One region of the Halomonas sp. DN3 genome, then DNA from elsewhere that is predicted to be linked to it. Evidence: predicted binding sites of a transcription regulator. Region 1 holds the regulator's gene; the other holds the start of a gene.
What was found. Region 1 encodes PhoB, which activates phosphate uptake and scavenging genes when phosphate is short. Its sites were predicted from a motif close to TGTCATANNNNTGTCANA; they were not measured.

Region 1 (7,876 bases):
CCGAAAACTACATCACTGGACGCATGGTGGGCTAGCGTCCCGTTCCATGCTTCTTCAGGAGACCTTCATGGATATCACCAGCGATACCCACAGCCAGCACATCTCGAGGCAGTTCAATCATGAGCTCGAGGAACTCAAGACCCACCTGATGGCCATGGGTGGCCTGGTGGAAAAGCAGGTGCAGGATGCCGTCAGTTCGTTGCTCGACGCCGACTCTGCACTGGCCTCTCGTGTGGTCGACAACGACCGCGCGGTCAATGACATGCAGGTCAAGATCGACGACGAGTGCACCCGCGTGCTGGCACGCCGTCAGCCGGCGGCCTCTGACCTGCGACTGGTACTGGCGGTGATTCGTGCGGCGTCGGATCTCGAGCGCATCGGTGACGAAGCCAGCAAGATCGCGCGCAACGCCATCGAACTGGTCGACGGCAACAACGGCACCCGCGGCTTCGTCGAGGTGCGCAATATCAGCGAGCACGTGCGTCACATGATGCGTGACGCCCTGACCTCCTTCGCGCGTTTCGACACCGAACTGGCGATGCAGGTGGTGCAGGAAGACGAGCGGGTCGACAGCGAGTATCAGAGCGCCATGCGCTCGCTGATGACCTTCATGATGGAGGATGCGCGTTCGATCTCTCCGGTACTGGGCATCATGTGGATCCTGCGCGCGCTGGAGCGTGTCGGCGATCACGCCAACAACCTGGCCGAGTACGTCATCTATCTGGTCAAGGGCCTGGATATCCGTCACATCGACCCTGACGACCTCAACCAGGAACTGCTCGACGACAGCAGCACGTCTTGACCTCGACGCCCTGAGCGGCGTCAATAGGCCGGCCCCGTCAGGGTCGTTGCCTGCACTCTGAGCATCGGGCCATCGTCGAGACGATGGCCCGATGTCGTTGGGGCACTGTCATCTTCAGCCACTGCCAAGGATCGATGTCATGCTGAATGCCCTCGAGGCGGTCCGCCGCGGAACCCGCCTGGTCTATAGCCAGGGCCTGCGTCGTTATGTGTTTCTTCCCATTCTGGTCAACCTGCTGGTCTACGCCGGCATGCTCAGCTACGTGCTCGGTGAGTTCGGTGGCTGGCTCGATAGCTGGATGGCCATGGTGCCGAGCTGGCTGGAATGGCTCGACTGGCTGATCTGGCCGTTGTTCGTGGTCAGCCTCGTGCTGATCGTGTTCTTCAGCTTTACCCTGGTCACCCACCTGATCGCCGCCCCCTTCTACGGCTTCCTGGCGGCCCGGGCCGAGGTCGAGCTGACCGGCCGCGAGCCCATCGATGATCGTGGCTGGCTCAAGACCGGTCTCGACGCCCTGGGCAGGGAGCTGTTGAAGCTGGCCTATATCCTGCCGCGCATGATCGGGCTGTTTATCCTGAGCTGGATTCCGGTGGTCAACCTGATCGCGCCGCTGTTATGGGCGGCCTTCAGCGCCTGGGTCATGGCGATCACCTACCTCGACTACCCGATGGACAACAACAAGGTCAGCTTCGCCGATATGCGCAAGCGCCTGTCGGCGCGCTGGTGGCCGAGTCTCAGCTTCGGTGGCCTGGTGACCTTGATCACCTGGATCCCGCTGGCCAACCTGTTTCTGATCCCCGGAGCCGTGGCCGGTGCGGTGCTGATGTGGGATCAGCACTATCGGCAGTTGCCGGTGGTTCGGCGTTGAGAGGCACTGTCGGCGCTGTTGTTGGTTGTAAGGCGTTGAGCAGCAGTTTGAGCACCGCTATTGGCGCTGTTGTTGGTTGTAAGGCGTTGAGCAGCAGTTTGAGCACTGCTATCGGCGCTGTTGTTGGTTGTAAGGCGTTGAGAAGCACTGTCGGCGCTGTCGATGAACGTACGGCGTCAAAAGGGGATAGCAGGGAGTGGCCATGACGGCGCTGTTGCCAAGTCTTTTGCTCTATATCGCGGCGGCGCTGGCCGAGATCGCCGGTTGCTTTGCGGTGTGGCGCTGGTGGCGAGATGACGCCTCGGCATGGTGGCTGCTGCCCGCGGTGGCGAGTCTGGTGGCCTTCGCCTGGCTGCTCAGTCAGACCGATGCCGACTACGCCGGGCGTGCCTTTGCCGCCTACGGGGGCGTCTACATCGTGGCGTCGCTGGGCTGGCTGTGGTGGGTCGAGCAGCGCCTGCCGGATCGCTGGGACCTGATCGGGGGAGTGCTGTGTCTGGTGGGTGCCGCGGTCATCCTGCTGGGGCCCAGGAGCTGATGGGAGCACGCCCTGTTCGTTCTGGCGGGGCCTAGGCGCTGTCCGAAAAGTCGACGAGCGCAGGCACTTTTCAGACAAGCCCTAGTGCACAGCGCCGGCGCGGCCGAGCGCCACTGGGTCGGCCGCTGCCAGCCGGCTCGAGGGAAAGATGCAGCGGAAGGTTGCGCCCTCGCCGAGTCGGGAGTCGATATCCAGGCGTGCCTCGTGGCGCAGCAGCACATGCTTGACGATGGCAAGCCCCAGGCCGGTACCACCGGTGGCGGTGCTGCGGCCCTTGTCGACCCGGTAGAAGCGTTCGGTAAGGCGTGGCAGGTGCCTCGGATCGATGCCTTCGCCGTCGTCTTCCACCTCGAGGCAGGCGCCTTCGCCGTAGGCACGCCAGCGTAGCGTGATATGGGCGCCGTCACCGGCGTAGCGCACCGCATTGAAGGCCAGGTTGGAGACCGCGCTGTGCATCTCCTTCTCGCTGCCGGTGAGACTGCGCGATTCTTCGACGACGACCTCGATCTGCTGGCGGCCGCCTGACAACGCCTCGGCGTCGCGCTTGACCGCCTGCAGCAGGGTGGTGGGGTCGAGGCGAACGTGATCGCTGCCGCCCTGGTCGTTCTCGAGTCGTGACAGCAGCAGCAGGTCGTTGACCAGATTCTGCATGCGGCGCGTCTGGCTCTGCATCTGGGCGACCCCCTTGCCCAGCCGCTCCGGCAGCATGCCGGCCATGTCGCTGTAGGTCTCCAGGTAGCCGGTGAGCACGGTCAACGGCGTGCGCAGCTCGTGGGAGACGTTGGCGACGAAGTCGCGGCGCATCTGTTCCAGGCGATGCAGACGGGTGATATCGCGGGCCATGACCAGGCGTTCATCGTCACCGTACAGGGTGATCTGGAACTGCAGGATCATGTTCTCGTCGATGGGGGAGGGCAGGCTCAGCGGTTCGCGGTAGTCACGGGCATTGAAGTAGCCGACGAAGCGCGGGTCGCGCAGCAGGTTGGTGATGTGCTGGCCGCGGTCCAGCGCCGGCTTCAGGCCGAGCATGCGCTCGGCAGAGCTGTTCCACCACTCCAGGTCGCCGTGGCGATCGAGCATCACCACGCTGTCGCGCATCGCCTCGGACGATTCCTGGATACGCTGCAGGGTCGAGCGCAGGCGGCGCTGGGTGATCCGCTGGCCTTTCTGGTAGCGATAGAGGCGATCGAACAGCTCGCCCCACAGGCCACTGGCGGTGGGAGGTTCCTGCTGGGGGCGGTGGGTCAGCCAGTCGTGCATCGCGTGCAGGTTGCGCAGGTGATAGCTGAGCCCAAGCGCCAGGCCCAGGCCGATGCCTACGCTGGACAGCGAGAAGGGCCAGCCCAGCAAGGCGCCGAGACCCACCAGCACGGCCAGGCGCCAGACTTCTCGTCTCCACAGACGACCCACGTCAGTTCTCGGCTCCGTTCACCTCATCCCTCCTGGTGCTGCGTTGCGTCGATGGCTCGCTCAGACCTTGGCCGAAAAGCGATAACCGGTACCGCGTACGGTCTGGATCAGTTGCTGATGGGGTTCCCCCAGGGCCTTGCGCAGGCGGCGGATATGCACGTCGACGGTACGTTCTTCCACGTAGACGTTGCCACCCCAGACCTGATCGAGCAACTGGCCACGGGTGTAGGCGCGCTCCTGGTGGGTCATGAAGAACTGCAGCAGGCGATATTCGGTGGGGCCCATGTCCAGTGACTTGCCGTCGACGCTGACGCGATGGCTGACCGGGTCGAGCTTGAGGCCTTCCACCTCCACCGGGTCCTCGACGCCCCGCGGAGTGGCGCGGCGCAGCACTGCCTTGAGTCTGGCCACCAGTTCTCGCGGCGAGAATGGCTTGGTGATGTAGTCGTCCGCGCCGGCTTCGAGGCCCTGGATCTTGTTGTCCTCCTCACCTTTGGCGGTGAGCAGGATGATCGGCAGCTCTGCGGTGGTTTCCTCGCGCTTGAGCCGGCGGGCCAGTTCGATGCCGCTGGTGCCCGGCATCATCCAGTCCAGCAGCAGCAGGTCTGGCTGGTCATCGACGATGATGGCGTGGGCGGCCTGAGCATTGTCCGCCTCGAGCACCCGGTAGTCGGCCATTTCCAGCGCCACCGCGATCATTTCGCGGATCGGGGCTTCGTCATCGACGATCAGTACGGTCTTGGCGGTCATCCCGGGAGCCTCTTGGTCAGGGTCTTACACTCGACGGTGACAAATGACACCACGTCAATGTGACAATTAGATGACATTGTATCCATTGTCGAGCGACCGAGACGGGCATTTCCCTCACCCGAGGGAGGGATAGAGGCTCAGTCCGAGTCCGGCGAACAGCAATAGGCCCGACCAGTGGTTGTTGAGAAAGGCCTGGAAGCAACGGTCGCGGTCACGGCTCTTGATCAGCCGCTGCTGGTGGACAAAGGTCGCGCCCATGGCCAGCCAGCCGAGCCAGAAGAAGCCGCCCAGCGCCAGCAGGCTGCCGGCCCAGGCCAGCAGCCCCAGGGTAGCCAGCTGCAATAGCGCAATGATGCGGGTATCCCAGCGACCGAACAGTACCGCGGTGGACTTGATGCCGATCTTGAGGTCGTCGTCGCGGTCGACCATGGCGTATTCGGTGTCGTAGGCCACCGTCCACAGCACGTTGGCGGTAAACAGCAGCCAGGCGACCATCGGGACTTCGCCGAGCACCGCGCCGAAGGCCATCGGAATGGCCCAGGAGAAGGCCGCGCCCAGCACTACCTGGGGGAAGTGGGTGTAGCGCTTCATGAAGGGATAGCTGGCGGCCAGCACCGCTCCGATCAACGACAGCCACACGGTAAAGCCGTTGGTCAGCCAGACCAGCGCGAAGGCCGATCCCAGCAGACACACGAACAGCACCTTGGCCTCCCGCTCACTGATGCGGCCGGTAGCCAGCGGTCGGTTCCTGGTGCGTTTGACGTGGCCATCGAAGTGGCGATCGGCGTAGTCGTTGACCACGCAGCCCGCCGCTCGCATCAGGTAGACGCCGGCGACGAAGATCAGCAGGGTGTCACGGGCCGGAATGCCCTCGGAGGCCACCCACAGCGCCCACAGGGTCGGCCACATCAACAGCCAGGTACCGATGGGGCGATCCAGACGCATCAGCGCCAGAAAGTCGGGAATTCGGTTCAGGTATCCAGGGGGACGCAGCAGCGAACGATCCATCGGTCTCTCTCATGCTCTGGCGCAGGTCAGGCGAAAATAAGGCGTAAGTCGGGCAACAGACGCTCCTCGGAGAAACATCGCCGAGAAGCCTTGGCGCAGCCTAGCGCGAGCCGACGGCCATGACCAGCAAGGCGAGCCCAGCCAGGCTCGACCGGCACGACAAGACCAGCAGGCCATCATCATCCGTACAGGGCTTCGGCGGGCTACCGTCAGCCCACGCCATGGTTGGCGCCTCGGTGTCCGAAGCGGGCGACAACAGGGAGTCAGCCGGTGGCAGAGGCCGGCAGCGACAACGCCCGGCCCATGGCCGGCATAAAGCTCTCCTGCACCAGCAGCACCCAGCCGCTGTGACGAAATACCGAGCGGCGTTGCCACAGCCCGGTATAGCCGTGGATCGGCCGCGTGATGTGGCTGATCTGAATGGCGCTGCGCTCGAGATCGGGCTGGCGAAACAGCCAGCTGCCGAGAGAGGTCTCGCCGAGGCCTTCGAAGGGAGCGTCGTGACGCTCGACGATCGGTGCCACGCTGCGCGCCACCACCCAGGGCTCCTCGTTCACGCACAGGGCGACCTCGCGCAGCCAGGCCTGCTCGTCGCTGGCCAGGCCCAGCACGCGAGCCTCGTCAGGCCACGGCAGGCCCTTGGCCTCCGCCAGCAGGCGTACGCGAAAGTGCCCGGCGCCTGCCGCCTCGATCAGGCGTTCGGTCAGGGAGTCCCGCGAGGCCAGCCAGGCGTGCCAGCCAGCGGGCACCGCGATGCCACCGGAGGCCAGCGACACCCAGCCGGGGTCGACGATATCGGCCGCTTCGGCATTCGGCGAAGAGGCTGTGGCTGGCGCGGGATTACCCGGTTCGGACCCCGAGCGCTCGATCTGGGAGCGGAATGTGGAAGGAAGCTGTGTCATGCGGCCTCGGCAGGGCTGTCGTCAGCGGAGGGCGGTGCTCCGGTCGGTCGGCGCATAGTGTACCATGTGGCCCAGCACTCACCCGCTGGTGTGGCCCCGTGCGGGCCGGCCCAGCTTCAACAGCGACCGCCCGGCGGTCGTCGGCAGAGTCGAAGGAAGCGATGCAAGGACCCTTGACCATCATCGGTACCGGCATGGCGGGCATAGGCCTTGCACGCCAGGTGCGGGCGCTGGACGCCCACCGACCGATCACCCTGATCAGCGCCGACTCAGGCGATGACTATTCCAAACCGCTGCTGTCCACCGGCTTCGCCAAGGGCCTGGCGGCGGACCGGCTGGCCGCGCGCTCGGCGCTGGAACTGGCCGACCAACTGGGCGCGGTGGTACGTCCCCACACCAGGGTCGATGCCATCGATCTGGCGTCGCGCACCCTGAGCCTGGGCCAGGAACGCCTGCCCTGGTCGGATCTGGTGATGGCCACCGGTGCCAGCCCCGTGGCGCCCTTCGAGATTCCCGATGCCCTGGGCGGACGGGTGTTCTCGATCAATGATCTCGACGACTATCGGCGTTTTTCGGCGGGCCTCGAGGCGCTGGGGCGCCCGGCTCGGGTGGCCATCGTCGGCCTCGGACTGGTCGGCTGTGAATTTGCCAACGATCTGCACGCCGGTGGTCATCGCGTCTGCCTGGTCGGCCCTGAACCCTCGTTGTTGCCCAGATTGCTGCCCCGGCGACTGGGTCAGACCCTGAGCCAGGCCTTCATCGAGGCCGGCATCGACGTCATCCATGGCCGTCTGGTGAGCAGGCTCGAAGGTGCCGGTGGTGACATCGGCGTGCACCTCGACGACGGCCATGAGCTGGAGGCGGATATGGTGCTGGTGGCTACCGGTCTGAAGCCGCGCTCTCGGCTGGCGCGAGAGGCCGGTATCGCGACAGATGGTGGGGCTATCGTCGTTGATCGTTACCTGAAAAGCTCCGATCCTCGTGTGCATGCGCTGGGTGATGTGGCCTCGGTGGACGGTGTCAATGCCATGTACGTGCAGCCGCTGCAGGCTTCGGCCAAGGCGCTGGCTGCGACCCTGTGCGGTCGTCCCACCCAGGTGCGTTACGGGCCCTGGCCGGTGCTGGTCAAGACGCCGCTGCTGCCGGTGGTGGCGCTGCCGCCGATGACCGACAAGGTGCATTGGCGAATCGAGGCCGACGGCGAGGATATCAGCGCCCTGGCCGAGGATGACGAAGGGCGTCTGCAGGGCTTTGCGTTGACGGGAAAATGCGTTCGTCGGAAAGTCGAACTGGCGCGGGCGGCACCGCCGTTGCTAGGCTAGGTTCGTCAACGGCGCGGGTTGTACGCGATACAGCCGTCGTTGAAGGTGCCACCGAGGCAGGGTAATTCTATCGGGGACGACCGCCACGACGTGTGGCTGGCCGGTGTCGTATCGCCGGTTTCGTATCGATGGAAGAGGCAAGGTCCCGTCGGCGGTGGCTCTCGCTAGTCGAAAGACAGTCAGGAAGCGCTGAGCGCACCGTGATGTCCATCGTCGTGGACAACGACCCTGTTGTCACGGCGCAGGGCCGGGGACTGCCCGTGTGGACACTCGGAC
Region 2 (7,876 bases), 860 kb from region 1:
GTCCAGGGGGGCGTGCCCCACTTTTCATAAGAGGCCTGGGTGGCGTCGTACCAGTCAGGCTGCTGGCGAAAGATCTCGCACAGATTGTCCTGATGGCTCGGCGGCGCCGGGGCGAAGGCGGCGCAGCCGCTGAGAGTAACAAGCGCCGCGGCAAGCACCGTAGTGAGTAGAGCAGACCGCATCCCTGGCATGGCCCGTTTCACAACATTTTCCCGTTCAGTGATATCGCCCCCAGTATGCCCTCCCGTGCAGTGTCGGGTCATCCTCACATGTCCCACCGGCTGCTTCGGGTCATCGGAGAGGGGGCGATGGGGCGAACGCCTTCGATGTCCGATGACGTCTGAGTTCGATCATCCAGCGCCACGCTCAAGGCCAGGACGGTCATTTCTTGCGGGAAGGCAAACGGGTTGCATCAAGGTGCCTGTTGTTCGCCTATGGTAGCGGTTGCCGCTGAAAACGCCTGTTGAAGCCAAACCACCACCTTGTCGAGGATGGCATTGTCGGACATTGTTTGGCTCCTGATCAGGTGGTAGTGCAGTCCCGGTAGAAACGGGCCGAATGGCACCTCCAGCACACCACGAGCGATCTCATCCTGCACCAGGGTCAAGCCCAGCAGGGCCACGCCCTGACCGGAGATAGCGGCCTGGATCGCGTGACTTTCTTCGGAGAAGGCGAGTCGAGGCCCCAGCACGGCAGGGGTAGACCCCAACGCCTGACACCACTGAGCCCAGCCGGGCAGGCCAAGGTTCGGACAGTACCAGTCGAAATCGATATGACGAACACCCCTGAGGTCGTCGACGCCAGCCAGCTGGAGTTGCGGGCTGGCGACCAGGGCAATGCGATCGGTCGCCAGGGTCACCACCTCATGGTCCGGATAGGGGCCCATACCGTAACGAATCGCCAGGCGGGTTCCATGCGTTAGATCAAGCACGCTCTCGCTGGCATGGATATTCAAGGCGATATCGGGATTCGTCGAATGAAAGTCGGTCAGTCGAGGAAGCAGCCACTGGCTGGCGAAGGCCGGAGTGCAGGAGAGGGTGACGCTGGCGGGTGTCGTTCGCTTGAGCAGACTTTCCAATGCCTCGGCGAAGGCGTCAAAGCCCTGGCGTAGCACGGGAGAAAGCTCCGTTGCCGCGTCGGTCGGGATCACCTGGCGGGTGCGACGCTCGAATAGCGCTACGCCGAGCCAGCTTTCCAGTTCACGTACCTGGTGGCTGATCGCGGCGGGCGTTACCGCCAGCTCTTCAGCCGCCCCCTTGAAACTACGGTGACGTGCTGCCGCCTCAAAAGCACGCAACTGCGATAGTGGTAGTCGGCGTCGTTGCATCACATCCCTATGGATAAAAAATTTTTGTGCATCTGCAAAGAATAGATCGTTTGTCGGCCCGAATCGATTGGAAGATTCTGTCGTTCGTGCTCCACCAAGCATGAGCGGTACTAATCCCAAAGGAGAATCTTCATGGCCACACTGTTGCACCTTGATGCCAGCGCACGCTCCGGACTTTCCGGTAGTCAACCCCACGGATCGCATTCGAGACGCCTCAGCGCCCACTTCGTCACACAGTGGCAACGGGTACGTCCTGACGACAGGGTCGTCTATCGCGATGTCGGCCAGCAGCCGCCTCGTCCTGTCAGCGGTGATTGGATTCATGCCGCCTTCACCAAGCCGGAAGCGCGGGATAGTTGGATGCACGAGGTTCTCGCGGAGAGTGATTCCCTGGTCGACGAACTGCTCGAGGCGGATCTGATCATCGCTGGCGTCCCGATGTACAACTTCGGCGTTCCGGCCGGATTCAAGGCTTATATCGACAATATCGTGCGAGTCGGGCGGACTTTCGGCTTTGATCGCTCCCGCCCAGGCTTGCCCTACTGGCCGATGCTGAGCGCCATGGGCAAGCGCTTGGTGGTGCTTGGTGCACGGGGTGACTATGGCTACGAGCCTGGTGAGCGAATGGAGCACATCAACCACGTCGAACCACACTTGCGTACCGTTTTCGCCTATCTCGGCATAGAGGAGTTGCACAGCATCGCCGTGGAGTATGACGAGTTTGCCGACGAGCGGCTGCAGCAGTCTCTGATTCAGGCGGAGCAACGCGTTGAGGCGTTGGTCGACAGGCTGGCGGCCAGTCTGGACGTTCCTCGCGTTGTTTCCGATCCAGTCTCGGGGTGAGCGCACCTCCGTGACCGCTTCTACGATCGTCCCCTGCTGGGTACCAGATGCTCGGCAACAGATGTGATTCCCTGTCCAGCAAACGTCTGTATTGCAGAACTTGAAATAAGAATAGTCTCGCGGGATGAGAGATTTGCGCGTCTCGCCGTCAGAGGGCCGATGTGGTGAGAGGGAGTGTCTGATTTCCAACAATGTATTCTTCATGATAAGTCGGAAAAATCAGTGAGCGAGGTGGATGATGGGTGGTTATATAAGTAGAGATAGGGAGCCTGATCTGGCGGCTTCTTTCGGTGCGCTGGAAGAAAAACAGTTGTCAGTGAGCCAACCGCTTGCGCGCAATGGTGTTCTGCAGCCAGGAAAGGTCTATTTCATTCCCGCGAGGTGTGGCGCTGCCGTTGTACTGGAAAAAGGGCAGATGCTTACGCTGATTAACGTAAGTGGATTGCAGGTCTGCGATATGTGGGCTTTCAATACGAGTGATCCAGACGAATTTCTATCCATGGAACATACTCGAACCCATCTTGGGCGCTTGGTGCCGGTTGTCGGTGACAGTATGGTTTCCAATAGAAGAAACGAGATGCTGGAACTAGTGGAAGATACTTCGCCTGGGGTGCATGACACATTGATTGCCGCCTGCGATATCAATCGCTATAGACAGCTTGGCGTAAGCGAATACCATGACAACTGTGTTGATAATCTTCGAATGGCATTGCTTGCCATCGGCAAGGAGGTTTCGCATGTTCCATCACCATTCAATGTGTGGATGAATGTTCCACTTGATGGTGATGGCTCACTGACATTTGTGCCACCCGTGGCCAAAAGAGACGACAGGATCGTGTTCAAGGCAATGATGACCTGTTGCGTAGTCATGTCATGCTGTCCCCAGGATATTACGGCGGTCAACGGAGTTGGTAGCCAAACGGAAAGTATAGGAGTCATGCTCGGAGATTGAAGAAACACGGGATAGATGGCGATGCACTGCAACTCCGCCGCCGGCGCTAAAGGTTCTCATTCCGTCGAAGGTAAACTCCAGCCTTTGCGCTCCGGCGGCATCCGGCTCGTCATCGCTCACGATATGACTTCAGCATTCCCTCTCGTCGCTTCAAACGCCTCTACACGTTTTTTGGGCCAGTGGCAGCGAAGTTTAGCGATAGCGATCACGCTGCCTCTACGCGGGCTCGGGTTCCCTCTCCCTTGGCTGACCCTCGCCTTCAATGTCCGAGGGCACCAGCGGCAGGTCTACGGGCAAGTGGCGGGCACAGAAGTCCAGGCAGTCGAGGCCGGTGACGGCCTGGGGGGCCAGTGGGCAATTCCAGGGCGACTCGCGCAGACGCTCCGGAAGAAGGTCGCTCAGGTCCTCCATGTCCTGGCTCTTGGGCCAGCACAGCCAGCGTTCCCGTTCCGGGGCCTCGGGGTGGCGCCACTTCAGCATCCAGTCGTCGCCCCAGGGCAGCACGCCCAGGGTGTCGGGTTCGGGCGGCGGCAGACCCTGGAAGGCGCTGGCCCACCAGCGGGGCGAGAGGTGATGGCGTCCCAGGCGTCGGCTGCACTGGGCCAGCAGGGTACGCTGCACCACCATGACATCCAGGGCGCTGTCATCACGATAGAGCACATGGAGCGCGAGAGTGTGCGGTATTACGCAAAGCTCCCGCTCAACCAGTTCATCCAGTGACTCCCTGCTGTCGACCTCCTCGGCCAGGGCGCCGTCCAGCGTTACCAGGGTGACCGATTGAGGCGGTATGACGAGACAACAGGGAAGTGCCTGGTCGAGGCATGAAAGCGATTGGACATTGGCGGCGCTGCCCCGGTCGAGGCTCTGTTGATCGACACAGTGGACCCAGTACCAACGAGGCTCGGGATCTTCGTCGGCTGAAGGGGCGCGTTGGGGCATAAGAAGTATGCGCTGATGTCGGTGTCCCAGATTCCACATGGTTCTGGTCCTGTCGATAGCGATTGTTGGTGCACTGTGTCGACGAGCGAAGCCATTTTCTTTCACCAACTGTTACTCTTTTTACAATAGCGCTACTTCCTGTGCTCTGCGTCAACCTCGTCTATCGTCATACGAGTGTCATCTGGACTACCTAGTGTTGTCGGCGGACCGCCGTCGCCCCTGTGATCGACTTTCCCCTCCGATACCCGAGGCCGGCAACAGTGACTGGCACCGACAGCCCACGCCTTGACGGCGAACAGAGGGCTGCAAGAAGAGGACTGCGCAATGAGCAAGGAAATTGAAGATCATCGTCTGTTGAACCCCAGCCGTAATGAACCCTTCTCCTCGGTGCTCGACCGTCGTCTTTCCCGGCGAGCGGTGATGAAGGGTGGCATGGGCATGGCGGCCATGACCATGCTGGGAAGCTTTGGTCTCTCGGCCTTCGCCAACGAGCCGTCGTCAGGGATGGCCAAGACGCCGCTGGCGCTGGCCTTCGAGTCGATTGCCGGTTCGCGCAGCGACGCCGTGGTGGTGCCGCCGGGCTATACCGCCCAGGTGCTGGTGCCCTGGGGTACGCCGCTTGACGACAGCGCGCCCGAATGGAGCGAGGATCTGACGATGACGCCCCAGGCCCAGGCCCAGGCGGCCAGCGTCGGCATGCATCACGACGGCATGCATCCTTTCGCGCTGGATGAGAGCACGGCTTCCGAGCGCTTCCTGCTGGTGATGAACAACGAATACATCGACGAGAACGCGCTGTGGGCGCCCCAGGGCGGCCCCACCAACATGACCGAAGGCAAGCGTCCGGCGGATGAGGTGCGCACCGAGATCAACGCCCACGGGGTGACCGTGGTCGAGGTGAAGAAGGACGCCGATGGTCGCTGGAGCCACGTCAAGGGCTCCGCCCATAACCGTCGCTACACCAGCGCCACCCCGATGCACCTGTCAGGGCCGGTGGCGGGCAGCGACTACGTCAAGACCCGGTATTCCCCGGGCGGCACCCAGGCTCGCGGCACCAACAACAACTGTGCCCACGGTTACACGCCCTGGGGTACCTACCTCACCTGCGAGGAGAACTGGCCGGCCTACTTCGTCAAGAACGAGGGCCGTACCCTGGACGATGACCGACTTGGCATCGCCAGCGGGCGCGGGCGCTACGGCTGGGAGACCGCCGCGGGCGATGACAGCGAACGCGACGACGAATTTACCCGTCTGATCGGCGACCCCGTCGCCGACGACGCCAGCGGTGACTACCGCAACGAGCCGCGTCAGTTCGGCTATATCGTCGAGATCGACCCCTATACCGGCAGGCAGGCGATCAAGCGCACGGCGCTGGGCCGCTTCCGCCACGAGGGCTGCTGGCCGGGCAAGCTGGTAGCAGGCGAGCCGGTGGTGTTCTACTCCGGTCACGACTCGCGCAACGAGTACATCTACAAGTTTGTCTCCGAGGCGGCCTGGGACCCGGCGGATGCCATCGCTCCTGGCGCCGAGGCCGATCGCCTGGCGATCGGTGACAAGTACATGGACAGCGGCACCCTTTACGTCGCTCGCTTCAACGCCGATGGCAGCGGCGAGTGGCTGCCGCTGACGCCGGACGCCACCACCCAGGATGGCCGTACCCTGGCCGAGGCGCTCGAACTCGACGCCGATGACCTGGCTGGGGTGATCATCCACACCTGTGACGCCGCCGACCTGATGGGTGCCACGCCAATGGATCGCCCTGAGTGGGGCGCGGTGGACCCGTCCACCGGCGAGGTCTACATGACCCTGACCAACAACTCGAAGCGTACCGAAGACGGCACCGAGGCGACCCTGACCGGCGACGGCGACAACATCACCGCGCTGGGCAACGGCTACGCCACGGCACCGGTCAATGCGGCCAACCCGCGGGCGAACAACGAGGCCGGTCAGATCATCCGCTGGCGCGAGGGCAGCGATGCCACCGCCTTCGACTGGGAGGTATTCGTGTTCGGTGCCGCGGCCAGTGACCAGAACAACCTGTCCGGGCTGACCGCAGACAACGAATTCGCCAGTCCCGATGGGCTCTACTTCGATGAGCGCGGCGACGGCCAGGGCATCCTGTGGATCCAGACCGACAACGGCTACGAGGGCGTCACCGAGAGCACCAATGACCAGGTGCTGGCGGTCGTGCCGGCGGGGCTCGAGCGTGCCGATGGTGCCGCCGCGGTGATCTCCTGGGCCAACCAGGACAAGCTCAAGCGTTTCTGCGTGGGCCCCAACGGCTGCGAGGTCACTGGCATCTTCCCCACGCCGGACAAGACCGCGCTGTTTATCAATATCCAGCATCCGGGCAACTGGCCGGCCAGTGACGACGCGACCCAGACGTCTGATGCCAGCGTGCGGCCGCGCGCCGCCACGGTGGTGATCCAGCGCGAAGACGGCGGCCAGATCGGCGTCTAGGACGTGTCCGAAAGGTGTCGGCTTGCGTCGGCCTTTCGGGCAACCTCCAGGGGCGTTCTCTACGTCTGACGTCTTGCGCCGCCCCAGCACCCCGGCTCCCTTTTCAGGGAGCCGGGGTGTTTTTTCTAGGGTCTGGGTGTTCAGGGCTGGATGATCGGCAGCCTGAAGCGGGAGGCGGTTGGTCCGGGAACCGCTTGGGTTGGCCAAGGCGCAGGTCGAGCGGCAACCGGCAGCCGTCAGGACACATGACGACAACATGAAAAAGCCCCTCGCCAGCGTCGCTGGCGAGGGGCCTGGGTGGTGTTATCGACGCGCCGATGGCGCGTCAATGCGGGGCGTTATTCAAGCGCGAGCGGCGTAGGCGTACAGCAGCGTTTCCTGGGCGGAGATCGGTGCGGCCTCGCCCGGGTCCTGCTTGATGTAGGTGCCGTCGGCCTGCAGCAGCCAGCTCTGGCAGTTGTCGACCAGGTAGGTCTCGAGGTCCTTGCGCACCCGGGCGGCGAGCTTCTTGTCGAGCAGCGGGAAGCAGGTCTCGACCCGATGGAACATGTTGCGCGCCATGAAGTCCGCGCTGGAACCCCATATCTCGGGCTTGCCGTCGTTGTGGAAGTGGAACACCCGGGTGTGTTCGAGGAAGCGACCGATCACCGAGCGCACCCGGATATTCTCGGAGATGCCGGGCAGGCCAGGGCGCAGGCAGCACATGCCGCGGATGATCAGGTCGCACTCGACGCCGGCCTGGGAGGCGCGGTAGAGCGCCTGGATCAGCTTGGGTTCGGTCAGCGAGTTGCACTTGACGATGATATGGGCGCGCTTGCCCTTGCGCGCGTAGCTTGCCTCCCGCTCGATCATTTCCACGACCCGTTCGTGCAGGGTGAAGGGGGCGTGGAGCAGCTTCTCGATCTGGCGGGTGCGGCCCATGCCGGACAGTTGCTGGAATACCTTGTGCACGTCGGCGCACAGCACCGGGTCCGCGGTGAGCAGGCTGTAGTCGGTGTAGAGCTTGGCCGTCTTGGAGTGATAGTTGCCGGTGCCGAGATGAGCGTAGTGGCGCAGCGCGCCCTTCTCGCGGCGCACGATGTGCATCATCTTGGCGTGGGTCTTGTAGGCCATCACCCCGTAGATGACGATGGCGCCGGCCTCCTGCAGGCGTGACGCCAGCGCCAGGTTGTCGGCTTCGTCGAAGCGGGCGCGCAGTTCGATGACCACCGTCACTTCCTTGCCGTGGCCGGCGGCCTCGACCAGGGCGTTGACGATGGGTGAGTCGGCACCGGTGCGATACAGGGTCTGCTTGATCGCCAGCACGTCGGGGTCGCGGGCGGCCTCGCGCAGCAGGTCCTCCACCGGGGTGAACG

Region 2: NKF27_RS17045 (PhoX family phosphatase) is a predicted target of PhoB. The motif match lies at 4,226-4,243, and genes of this name have one in related genera.

The regions. Positions count from the first base shown of each region.
Region 1 covers NZ_CP099965.1:4,824,057-4,831,932, reverse strand. The annotation lists gene pstB (phosphate ABC transporter ATP-binding protein PstB) at 1-35, shown strand, start outside; gene phoU (phosphate signaling complex protein PhoU) at 68-802, shown strand; gene cysZ (sulfate transporter CysZ) at 942-1,670, shown strand; gene NKF27_RS20865 (YnfA family protein) at 1,873-2,208, shown strand; gene phoR (phosphate regulon sensor histidine kinase PhoR) at 2,290-3,618, opposite strand; gene phoB (phosphate regulon transcriptional regulator PhoB) at 3,679-4,368, opposite strand; gene ubiA (4-hydroxybenzoate octaprenyltransferase) at 4,483-5,376, opposite strand; gene NKF27_RS20845 (chorismate lyase) at 5,640-6,278, opposite strand; gene NKF27_RS20840 (FAD-dependent oxidoreductase) at 6,440-7,600, shown strand.
Region 2 covers NZ_CP099965.1:3,964,635-3,972,510, reverse strand. The annotation lists gene NKF27_RS17070 (lysozyme-like domain containing protein) at 1-182, opposite strand, end outside; gene NKF27_RS17065 (LysR substrate-binding domain-containing protein) at 413-1,327, opposite strand; gene NKF27_RS17060 (FMN-dependent NADH-azoreductase) at 1,460-2,170, shown strand; gene NKF27_RS17055 (DUF1989 domain-containing protein) at 2,406-3,122, shown strand; gene NKF27_RS17050 (hypothetical protein) at 3,339-4,061, opposite strand; gene NKF27_RS17045 (PhoX family phosphatase) at 4,386-6,521, shown strand; gene ppk1 (polyphosphate kinase 1) at 6,864-7,876, opposite strand, start outside.